Regions from separate parts of the Psychrobacillus sp. FSL H8-0510 genome, predicted to be linked through region 1. Evidence: a T-box and tRNA genes for the amino acid it is inferred to sense, from the RefSeq annotation. Region 1 holds a T-box; the other regions hold tRNA genes.

Region 1 (3,241 bases):
CGCCAGGCTGAAGGATCATCGATTATAGAACTTGCTCATGAGATGAAACAAGGAACGGTTCCCGCATCCTTATTAGACAAAACAAAGGATCGTTCGTTCATCAAGGCTTCTACAGAGCAAATCCCAAAAGTAGTAGAGCAAGTACTGAAAAGTGCATTATCCAAAGGACTTTCCATTCGAGATATGCAAGTATTAGCTCCTATGTATAGAGGTCCTGCAGGTATTGATGCGCTTAATAAAATGATTCAAGAAATGGTCAACCCAAATACGGATGGAAAACGAAAAGAAATGATTTTTGGGGAAACTATTTATCGTATTGGGGATAAGGTACTTCAACTCGTCAATCAACCAGAAAGTCATGTATTTAATGGCGATATGGGAGAAGTTATTAGTATTTTTAAAGCTGCAGAAACAGTCGAGAAAAAAGAGATGCTAATTGTGTCATTTGATGGTAATGAAGTAACCTATGAAAAAAATGATTTAAATCAGCTGACACTTGCTTATTGCTGCTCCGTTCATAAGTCACAAGGTAGTGAATTTCAAACGGTTATTATGCCTATCACGAGAAGCTATATGAAAATGTTAAGACGAAATTTACTGTATACAGGAATTACGCGCGCTAAAAACTTCCTTATTCTTTGTGGAGACCCAGAAGTATTTAAGTTTGGAGTAGAGCGAACGGATGATCTTCAGCGATTGACTACATTAAAAGATCGTTTAACGCATACAGAAGAAGCAGAACCCGCAGAAGAGAAAGGGTTAAAAAGTGATACTGAAACTAGAGCGAATCAAACAGATTTGACTTATTTAACTGCAGAGAATTATCATGTAGTTGACCCTCTAATAGGGATGAATGGTGTTACTCCGTATCAATTTATGGACACAGACAATTGACACAAGCCCATTTGTTTTTTATAATCAATTGCATATAGTAAAATGTTGACGGAGAAAGTACTAATTGTTATCTGACTAGAAATGGATTCCTTGGCTGAAAGAATTCACTGACCTAACAAATAGGAAAGCTACTCCTGAGTGCAGTTAAAACCTGTCGTATGGCCGCGTTAAGGCTTCTTGAGAGACATAAGTAGAATTATCTACTGTGTAACTAGGGTGGTACCGCGAAACAATAGCTTTCGTCCCTTTTTTAGGGATGAGGGCTTTTTTTATTGTTTTGGTTTTTAGATATCACTTGTGAAGTGATTGGGATTACTCGCGGTCGAAGATAGTTTGCTGGCGAAAAGGGATTTATAAAAAAATTTAATGCTTTCAGTTTTTCGTCTCGAGCGAAAACTACCTTCTAGAGTAGCCGTCTCTTAATGTCAGCATTAAATTAAATCTTTAAAGTTTACTAATACAAATTATTAGGAGGAACTAAACATGAAACAATTAACAGGTGCTCAAATTAGACAAATGTATTTAGACTTTTTTATCGAAAAAGGACATTCCCAGGAACCATCAGCTCCACTTGTACCAATCAATGACCCGTCATTACTATGGATAAATAGTGGTGTAGCAACACTTAAAAAGTATTTTGATGGACGTGTAGTACCTGAAAATCCACGTATTACAAATGCGCAAAAGTCTATTCGTACAAATGATATTGAAAACGTTGGGAAGACAGCAAGACATCATACTTTCTTTGAAATGCTAGGCAACTTTTCTATTGGAGACTACTTTAAAAAAGAAGCGATCCAGTATGCATGGGAGTTTTTAACGGATGCAAAGTGGATGGCATTTGAACCAGAAAAATTATCTATTACGATTCATCCCGAGGACGAAGAAGCATATAATATTTGGAAGGATGAAATTGGAATTCCGGAAGAGAGACTTATTCGTTTGGAAGGGAACTTCTGGGATATTGGGGAAGGTCCAAGTGGTCCGAACTCAGAGATTTTCTATGATCGTGGAGAAAGCTATGGTAATGACCTAAACGATCCTGAATTATATCCAGGTGGAGAGAACGACCGGTATTTAGAGATTTGGAATTTAGTGTTCTCTGAATTCAATCACAATCCAGATAATACGTATACTCCTTTACCAAAACAAAATATTGATACTGGTATGGGCCTAGAACGTATTACAAGCGTAGTACAAGATGTGCCAACAAATTTTGATACTGATTTGTTTATGCCAATTATCCGTCAAACTGAACAGATTTCTGGGAAGTCATATCGTGCAAATGATGTGGATGATACGGCATTCAAAGTAATTGCTGACCATGTTCGTACAGTAGCTTTTGCTATTGGTGACGGTGCATTACCATCCAATGAAGGTAGAGGTTATGTCCTTAGAAGATTACTTCGTAGAGCAGTTCGTTTCGCGAAACAATTAGGGATTGAAAAACCATTCCTACATGAGCTCGTTCCAGTAGTTGGAGAAATTATGCAAGACTTCTACCCAGAAGTAACAGAAAAACAAGATTTCATCATGCGTGTTATGAAAAATGAAGAAGAAAGATTCCATGAAACACTTCATGACGGCCTAGCTATATTGGAAAAGGTTATCGAGGAACAGCAATCAAAAGGGGAATCTTATATCCCAGGAACGACTACTTTCACTCTATACGACACGTACGGTTTCCCAATTGAATTAACGGAAGAATATGCAGAAGAGGCGAATATGACCGTCGACCACGAAGGCTTCAAATCAGAAATGGAAGCACAACGTTCTCGAGCTCGTGCAGCACGTCAAAATGTAGATTCTATGCAGGTACAGTCGGAAGTGTTTAGCAATTTACGTGATGAAAGTGAATTTGTTGGATACGATACGATGAGTGTTGCTACTAAAGTTACTTCGATTGTTCGTGATCAAGTATTAGTCAAATCAGCTCATGAAGGCGAAGAAGTTAAAGTAGTATTAACGCAAACACCTTTCTACGCTGAAAGTGGCGGGCAAATTGCCGATCATGGAGTTATTCAAAATGATACATTTAAAGGATACGTAAAAGATGTGCAAAAAGCTCCTAATGGTCAAAATCTCCACACAGTAGTTATTGAATCAGGAGAAATTATTACAGATGCAGAAGTAATGGCAACTGTAGATAATTCACTTCGTGGACATACGATTAAAAATCATTCTGCTACACATATTTTACATCAGGCGCTAAAAGACGTATTAGGAACGCATGTAAACCAAGCAGGTTCATATGTTGGTCCAGATCGTTTACGTTTTGACTTCTCTCATTTTGGACAAGTTACAAAAGAAGAAATTGAACAAATAGAACGTATAGTAAATGAAAAAG
Region 2 (3,241 bases), on a different contig from region 1:
CATGTTTTGTCATACCTTCGCATAGGAGGATATAGACACCCTTGAAGCACTCGTCGGGAAACCGAACGGGTGCTTTTTTGTAACATTTTTTTCGGACAGGTAGCCAAGAGGCTCAAGGCGAGAGACTGCAAATCTCTTATTCGCCGGTTCAAATCCGGTCCTGTTCTCCAATTATTCCCCTTTAGCCAAATGGTAAGGCATTCGACTTTGAATCGGAAAAGTCCACGTTCGAATCGTGGAAGGGGAACCAATCACACGGTGCTGTAGATCAATGGTAGATCGCTTCCCTGTCACGGAAGAGGTTGCGGGTTCAAATCCCGTCAGCACCGCCAACATTTCAAGATGTAGCTCAGTTTGGTTAGAGTACTTGGTTTGGAACCAAGGGGTCGCAGGTTCGAGTCCTGCCATCTTGACCATATATGAGGTGTTCGCATAGTGGCAATTGCAAGGGACTGTAAATCCCTCCTCGAAAGAGTACGTTGGTTCGAGTCCAACACACCTCACCATACTTTAGAACAACAATGCGGATATGGTGGAACTGGTATACACGTGCGATTCAGAATCGTATGCCTATGGGCGTGGGAGTTCGACTCTCCCTATCTGCACCAAACTTATAAAAAGAAGGAGTGAGCGACATGCTCGAGACAATAGAAGTAGATGAGATAAGGTTCGGAAGGCAACACAATAAGGCCCAGTGGTGAAATGGTTAACACACTAGACTTTCACTCTAGGATTGCGGGTTCAATCCCCGTCTGGGTCACCAAATAATGCGGATATGGTGGAACTGGTATACACGTGCGATTTAGAATCGTATGCCTTCGGGCGTGGGAGTTCGACTCTCCCTATCTGCACCAAACATGCTCGTTTAGTTCAGCGGAAGAATGCCTGTTTTGTAATCAGGATGTCGGGGGTTCAAATCCCTCAACGAGCTTAGCTTCATCAATACAAAAAGAATAGGAAGTGAGAACGATGAAGAGTGATAAGAGTGACAAGAAAATCAGCAAGCAATCAAATCCGCCTTCGTAGCTCAACGGTAGAGCAAGGTACTTTTAATACCGAGGTTGTAGGTTCAAATCCTATCGAGGGCATTTCATTTGTGGTCATGGTCTAATGGCAAAGACGACTGCCTTCCAAGCAGTAGATGTGGGTTCGATTCCCACTGGTTGCACCAATTAAACACAAGAAGGGATCTGATGTAGATGGGAGCAAGACAGAAGTACTACTAATTGACTACAAACAACTAATCGATTTTACAGACTCGATGCAGAAGAACAACTTTAAATTCGTTCACCAGTACATTCAAAAACGAGTGAAGAAACAAAAAGAAGGATGGGAAGAGGAATGTGAAAGCTTCCTGAAGGATGCAATAGAGTTGCAAGAGAGATTGAACCAGTATAGAAAAGATTACCTTAAACGGTTCGGTAGTGAACTATAACCATATTTGCCCTTGTAGCTCAGTAGGATAGAGCAACCGATTTCTAATCGATGAGTCAAGAGTTCGAGTCTCTTCTTGGGCGTTTTATTAATGCGGTAACAGGTGTACATTTGCTCTCATAAGGCAGATTGTGTAGGTTCGATTCCTACTACTGCAACCAATCTATACATCCTTAGCTCAGTGGTAGAGCGTTCGGCTGATAACCGAGAAGTCAGGAGTTCAAATCTCTTAGGATGTACCAATATTTCAAGATGTAGCTCAGTTTGGCCAGAGTACTTGGTTTGGATCCAAGGGGTCGCAGGTTCGAGTCCTGCCATCTTGACCAAATGGGATTATAGCTCAATTGGAAGAGCAACTGCCTTGCACGCAGTAGGAAGGGGTTCGAGTCCCCTTAGTTCCACCATTTTCAAAAGAATAAAGTTACGGGTAGTTGGCTGAGTGGCTGAAGGCACCGCACTGCTAATGCGGAAGAGGGGTAAAATACTCTCACAGGTTCGACTCCTGTACTACCCGCCATAACGGAGATGTGGCAGAGCTTGGTTTATTGCGTCGGTCTCGAAAACCGAAGGGCATGGAAGTGTCCCGTGAGTTCGAATCTCACCATCTCCTCCATATTTGGAAACGTGGCCGAGAGGCTGAAGGCGTCGGTCTTGAAAACCGAAGGGCGTGTAAGCGTTCCAGGGGTTCGAATCCCCTCGTTTCCTCCAATAATGACTCCGTGGTGTAACGGTTGCACGCCCGCCTGTCTAGCGGAAAGTTGCGGGTTCAAATCCCGTCGGGGTCGCCATATTAAGTATTTATTTTGCGGGTGTGATGGAACTGGTAGACATAGCGGACTTAAAATCCGCTGCTCTTGTAGCGTGTGGGTTCGACTCCCGCCATCCGTACCAAAATAACCACGTAGCTCAATGGATGGAGCATCTGACTACGAATCAGAAGGATTGCAGGTTCAAGTCCTGCCGTGGTTGCCATAGGGGTATAGTTTAATGGCAAAATGACGGCCTCCAAAACCGACGATGTAGGTTCGATTCCTGCTATCCCTGCCAAACGTTTGCTTAGCTCAACTGGGAGAGTACCTGTTTTACAAGCAGGTGGTTGGGGGTTCAAGTCCCTCAGCAGACACCATTAAAGTAAATGAAATTTCGAAAAAAAGATAAGGAGTGAGCAAGTTGAAATGGTTAGTACAAGAATTTCTAAACAATAGTTCGAATGTGGAAAGAGTCATAACTGCTTTAGAAATGAGTTCTACTGCTTATTTAATAGTACGACTGAACAAAGATTATAGTTTAACTGTCCTCCATAAAGGTACGAGAATACCTGAAGATAATTCAGCAGATATATTGAAAAAATTTACAAAAAATGAAAACATAATGGTCTACGGTTCAAAACAATTTGCAAACGTTGCACAATCAGAGAATTTTAAGCCAGGTTCTTTCTGGAGCGAAGACTTTGAGTATGAAGTGTTTAAACAAAAAATCGGCAAGGAACTGTTAAACAACGAATTCGTGGTTGGGGAGCTGTCGGGGCTAAAACCTATTTGGGATTCCTTTTTCATCCGACCGACGGGAAACACAAAGTTGTTTACTGGTTTCACCATCACATTAGAAGATTTTCTTTCATGGCAAGAAAGAGAATCTGATGTCAATAGTGCGTATGTGGGACAGACTTTAATGATCTCACCTGTCAAAGAGATAAAAGCCGAATATCGCTTTTTCGTTGTTGAGCAACAAATCGTGACAGCCTCAAGCTATGTAGTCGAGAAGTCTACAAATATTAATCACAAACCATCTGAAGAATTGATGGCTT
Region 3 (3,241 bases), 310 kb from region 1:
TATTCATCACCTTTTTTTAGTGTGCGTACTTTATTAAGTGATCCATTGGAGCCAACTTTAACTAAATTCGTGTCTGCAAGAATTGTTACTTTACCTATTTGCCCTTGTTTTAACTCTGTTTTTCCCCACATAACTTTGTTTGTAGCTGCGTCTGCTTGCATGTTACCTAAGCTTGTGAAGCCTACCGCTAGTACAAGTATGAGCATAACTTTACTAAATTTTTGAAACAACTATAACCTCTCCCTTCATTGGAAATTATATCATATTTTAAAACCACTATAAATATAACCTTAGGTTCATTATTCATGCGGTATCACTGGTCATTATGTTGTATACATTCTATTGACTGACCTTTCCATACATAGAAAAAGGGAAAGGAATAAAATAAAAGTTAAACATAAAAAAAGGTAACCAATGATTGGTTACCTTTTTTTGAGTATGACCCCTACGGGATTCGAACCCGTGTTACCGCCGTGAAAGGGCGGTGTCTTAACCGCTTGACCAAGGGGCCAATATATGGCGGAGAAGGAGGGATTTGAACCCTCGCGCCGGTTGCCCGACCTACACCCTTAGCAGGGGCGCCTCTTCAGCCACTTGAGTACTTCCCCATATATGGCTCCGAAGGTAGGACTCGAACCTACGACCAATCGATTAACAGTCGATTGCTCTACCACTGAGCTACTTCGGAATAATGGTGGGCCTAAATGGACTCGAACCATCGACCTCACGCTTATCAGGCGTGCGCTCTAACCAGCTGAGCTATAGGCCCATTATTTTGGAGCGGGTGAAGAGAATCGAACTCTCATCATCAGCTTGGAAGGCTGAGGTTTTACCACTAAACTACACCCGCATTAAATGGTGGCTCAGGACGGAATCGAACCGCCGACACAAGGATTTTCAGTCCTTTGCTCTACCGACTGAGCTACTGAGCCTCTTCAATCTTAAAATAAAAGCTAATTGTTTAGGCTATATTTACAATTGATATGTATTAATATTATTAAATAAATGGCGGTCCCGACCGGGATCGAACCGGCGATCTCCTGCGTGACAGGCAGGCATGTTAACCGCTACACCACGGGACCATTTGGTTGCGGGGACAGGATTTGAACCTGCGACCTTCGGGTTATGAGCCCGACGAGCTACCACTGCTCCACCCCGCGACAATAAAATACTTAAGGATTATTATTACTTCCACAAACAATAAGATAAAAATGGAGGAGGAAGAGGGATTCGAACCCCCGCGCGGTATGACCCGCCTGTCGGTTTTCAAGACCGATCCCTTCAGCCGAACTTGGGTATTCCTCCAAGACATTGTTGGTGGACCTTGCAGGACTCGAACCTGCGACCGGACGGTTATGAGCCGTCTGCTCTAACCAACTGAGCTAAAGGTCCTTAAGATGGCGGCAGAGGGAGTCGAACCCACGACCTTTCGGGTATGAACCGAGTGCTCTAGCCAACTGAGCTACACCGCCATGATTTTCAAACTAATTTTATAAATGGTGGAGCCTAGCGGGATCGAACCGCTGACCTCCTGCGTGCAAGGCAGGCGCTCTCCCAGCTGAGCTAAGGCCCCATAAATAATAACTGGTCGGGAAGACAGGATTCGAACCTGCGACCCCTTGGTCCCAAACCAAGTGCTCTACCAAGCTGAGCTACTTCCCGTTATATGGTGCGCTCGGCAGGACTCGAACCTGCAACCTCTTGATTCGTAGTCAAGTGCTCTATCCAATTGAGCTACGAGCGCAATGTTTCAAAAAAGTGGTGCCGAGGACCGGAATCGAACCGGTACGGTAGTCACCTACCGCAGGATTTTAAGTCCTGTGCGTCTGCCAGTTCCGCCACCCCGGCACTTTAGTGAATCTTTGGAGCGGAAGACGAGGTTCGAACTCGCGACCCCCACCTTGGCAAGGTGGTGTTCTACCACTGAACTACTTCCGCTCGGTTATTAAATTAAATGGTGCGGGTGAAGGGAGTCGAACCCCCACGCCTTGCGGCGCTAGATCCTAAGTCTAGTGCGTCTGCCAGTTCCGCCACACCCGCATACATAATTCACTGAAAAAGTGATGAGCCATGTAGGATTCGAACCTACGACCCTCTGATTAAAAGTCAGATGCTCTACCAACTGAGCTAATGGCTCGGAAAATGGTGCCGGAGAAAGGACTTGAACCCTCAACCTACTGATTACAAGTCAGTTGCTCTACCAGTTGAGCTACTCCGGCAGGAGTAAATATATGGTGGAGGATGACGGGCTCGAACCGCCGACCCTCTGCTTGTAAGGCAGATGCTCTCCCAGCTGAGCTAATCCTCCTGGGTAAGTTATGTATTTATTGCAAGCCCAGCGACGTCCTACTCTCACAGGGGGAACCCCCCAACTACCATCGGCGCTGAAGAGCTTAACTTCCGTGTTCGGTATGGGAACGGGTGTGACCTCTTCGCCATCATCACTAGACTTGAATAATTATTGAAAGACAAGTTTTATTATACCAACTCTGTAGAATATTACAAGAGTTATTTTAAAAAAATTTTATTCTTTCAAAACTGGATAAACGACATTGTTACGTTAAACAAATTTGGTTAAGTCCTCGATCGATTAGTATTCGTCAGCTGCACGTGTCGCCACGCTTCCACCCCGAACCTATCTACCTCATCGTCTTTGAGGGATCTTACTTACTTGCGTAATGGGAAATCTCATCTTGAGGGGGGCTTCGTGCTTAGATGCTTTCAGCACTTATCCCGTCCACACATAGCTACCCAGCGATGCTCTTGGCAGAACAACTGGTACACCAGCGGTGTGTCCATCCCGGTCCTCTCGTACTAAGGACAGCTCCTCTCAAATTTCCTACGCCCACGACGGATAGGGACCGAACTGTCTCACGACGTTCTGAACCCAGCTCGCGTACCGCTTTAATGGGCGAACAGCCCAACCCTTGGGACCGACTACAGCCCCAGGATGCGATGAGCCGACATCGAGGTGCCAAACCTCCCCGTCGATGTGGACTCTTGGGGGAGATAAGCCTGTTATCCCCGGGGTAGCTTTTATCCGTTGAGCGATGGCCCTTCCATGCGGAACCACCGGATCACTAAGCCCGTCTTTCGACCCTGCTCGACTTGTAGGTCTCGCAGTCAAGCTCCCTTCTGCCTTTACACTCTTCGAATGATTTCCAACCATTCTGAGGGAACCTTTGGGCGCCTCCGTTACACTTTAGGAGGCGACCGCCCCAGTCAAACTACCCGCCTGACA

The links. The T-box of region 1 lies ahead of alaS (alanine--tRNA ligase). A T-box ahead of a tRNA ligase gene usually reads a tRNA of that ligase, here a tRNA-Ala.
Region 2: it encodes a tRNA-Ala, which carries the amino acid that the T-box ahead of alaS (alanine--tRNA ligase) is inferred to sense. The anticodon was not compared.
Region 3: it encodes a tRNA-Ala, which carries the amino acid that the T-box ahead of alaS (alanine--tRNA ligase) is inferred to sense. The anticodon was not compared.

What each region holds. Positions count from the first base shown of each region.
Region 1 covers NZ_JBBOYZ010000001.1:2,299,879-2,303,119, reverse strand. The annotation lists gene recD2 (SF1B family DNA helicase RecD2) at 1-894, shown strand, start outside; T-box leader at 931-1,144, shown strand; gene alaS (alanine--tRNA ligase) at 1,378-3,241, shown strand, end outside.
Region 2 covers NZ_JBBOYZ010000002.1:95,388-98,628, reverse strand. The annotation lists gene MHI40_RS20300 (hypothetical protein) at 1-25, shown strand, start outside; tRNA gene MHI40_RS20295 (tRNA-Cys) at 94-170, shown strand; tRNA gene MHI40_RS20290 (tRNA-Gln) at 176-250, shown strand; tRNA gene MHI40_RS20285 (tRNA-Asp) at 258-332, shown strand; tRNA gene MHI40_RS20280 (tRNA-Pro) at 339-416, shown strand; tRNA gene MHI40_RS20275 (tRNA-Tyr) at 422-506, shown strand; tRNA gene MHI40_RS20270 (tRNA-Leu) at 524-608, shown strand; tRNA gene MHI40_RS20265 (tRNA-Glu) at 689-763, shown strand; tRNA gene MHI40_RS20260 (tRNA-Leu) at 770-854, shown strand; tRNA gene MHI40_RS20255 (tRNA-Thr) at 860-931, shown strand; tRNA gene MHI40_RS20250 (tRNA-Lys) at 1,017-1,088, shown strand; tRNA gene MHI40_RS20245 (tRNA-Gly) at 1,097-1,171, shown strand; gene MHI40_RS20240 (hypothetical protein) at 1,142-1,435, shown strand; tRNA gene MHI40_RS20235 (tRNA-Arg) at 1,444-1,517, shown strand; tRNA gene MHI40_RS20230 (tRNA-Ile) at 1,602-1,676, shown strand; tRNA gene MHI40_RS20225 (tRNA-Pro) at 1,683-1,760, shown strand; tRNA gene MHI40_RS20220 (tRNA-Ala) at 1,764-1,838, shown strand; tRNA gene MHI40_RS20215 (tRNA-Ser) at 1,860-1,951, shown strand; tRNA gene MHI40_RS20210 (tRNA-Ser) at 1,956-2,047, shown strand; tRNA gene MHI40_RS20205 (tRNA-Ser) at 2,053-2,142, shown strand; tRNA gene MHI40_RS20200 (tRNA-Asp) at 2,148-2,222, shown strand; tRNA gene MHI40_RS20195 (tRNA-Leu) at 2,240-2,325, shown strand; tRNA gene MHI40_RS20190 (tRNA-Arg) at 2,330-2,406, shown strand; tRNA gene MHI40_RS20185 (tRNA-Val) at 2,485-2,560, shown strand; gene MHI40_RS20180 (ATP-grasp domain-containing protein) at 2,596-3,241, shown strand, end outside.
Region 3 covers NZ_JBBOYZ010000001.1:2,608,612-2,611,852, forward strand. The annotation lists gene MHI40_RS13165 (hypothetical protein) at 1-230, opposite strand, end outside; tRNA gene MHI40_RS13170 (tRNA-Glu) at 440-511, opposite strand; tRNA gene MHI40_RS13175 (tRNA-Ser) at 518-608, opposite strand; tRNA gene MHI40_RS13180 (tRNA-Asn) at 614-688, opposite strand; tRNA gene MHI40_RS13185 (tRNA-Ile) at 693-769, opposite strand; tRNA gene MHI40_RS13190 (tRNA-Gly) at 777-850, opposite strand; tRNA gene MHI40_RS13195 (tRNA-Phe) at 857-932, opposite strand; tRNA gene MHI40_RS13200 (tRNA-Asp) at 1,007-1,082, opposite strand; tRNA gene MHI40_RS13205 (tRNA-Met) at 1,086-1,160, opposite strand; tRNA gene MHI40_RS13210 (tRNA-Ser) at 1,213-1,305, opposite strand; tRNA gene MHI40_RS13215 (tRNA-Ile) at 1,316-1,392, opposite strand; tRNA gene MHI40_RS13220 (tRNA-Met) at 1,399-1,472, opposite strand; tRNA gene MHI40_RS13225 (tRNA-Ala) at 1,498-1,573, opposite strand; tRNA gene MHI40_RS13230 (tRNA-Pro) at 1,586-1,662, opposite strand; tRNA gene MHI40_RS13235 (tRNA-Arg) at 1,668-1,744, opposite strand; tRNA gene MHI40_RS13240 (tRNA-Leu) at 1,760-1,848, opposite strand; tRNA gene MHI40_RS13245 (tRNA-Gly) at 1,864-1,938, opposite strand; tRNA gene MHI40_RS13250 (tRNA-Leu) at 1,956-2,040, opposite strand; tRNA gene MHI40_RS13255 (tRNA-Lys) at 2,065-2,137, opposite strand; tRNA gene MHI40_RS13260 (tRNA-Thr) at 2,144-2,219, opposite strand; tRNA gene MHI40_RS13265 (tRNA-Val) at 2,233-2,308, opposite strand; rRNA gene rrf (5S ribosomal RNA) at 2,334-2,449, opposite strand; rRNA gene MHI40_RS13275 (23S ribosomal RNA) at 2,571-3,241, opposite strand, start outside.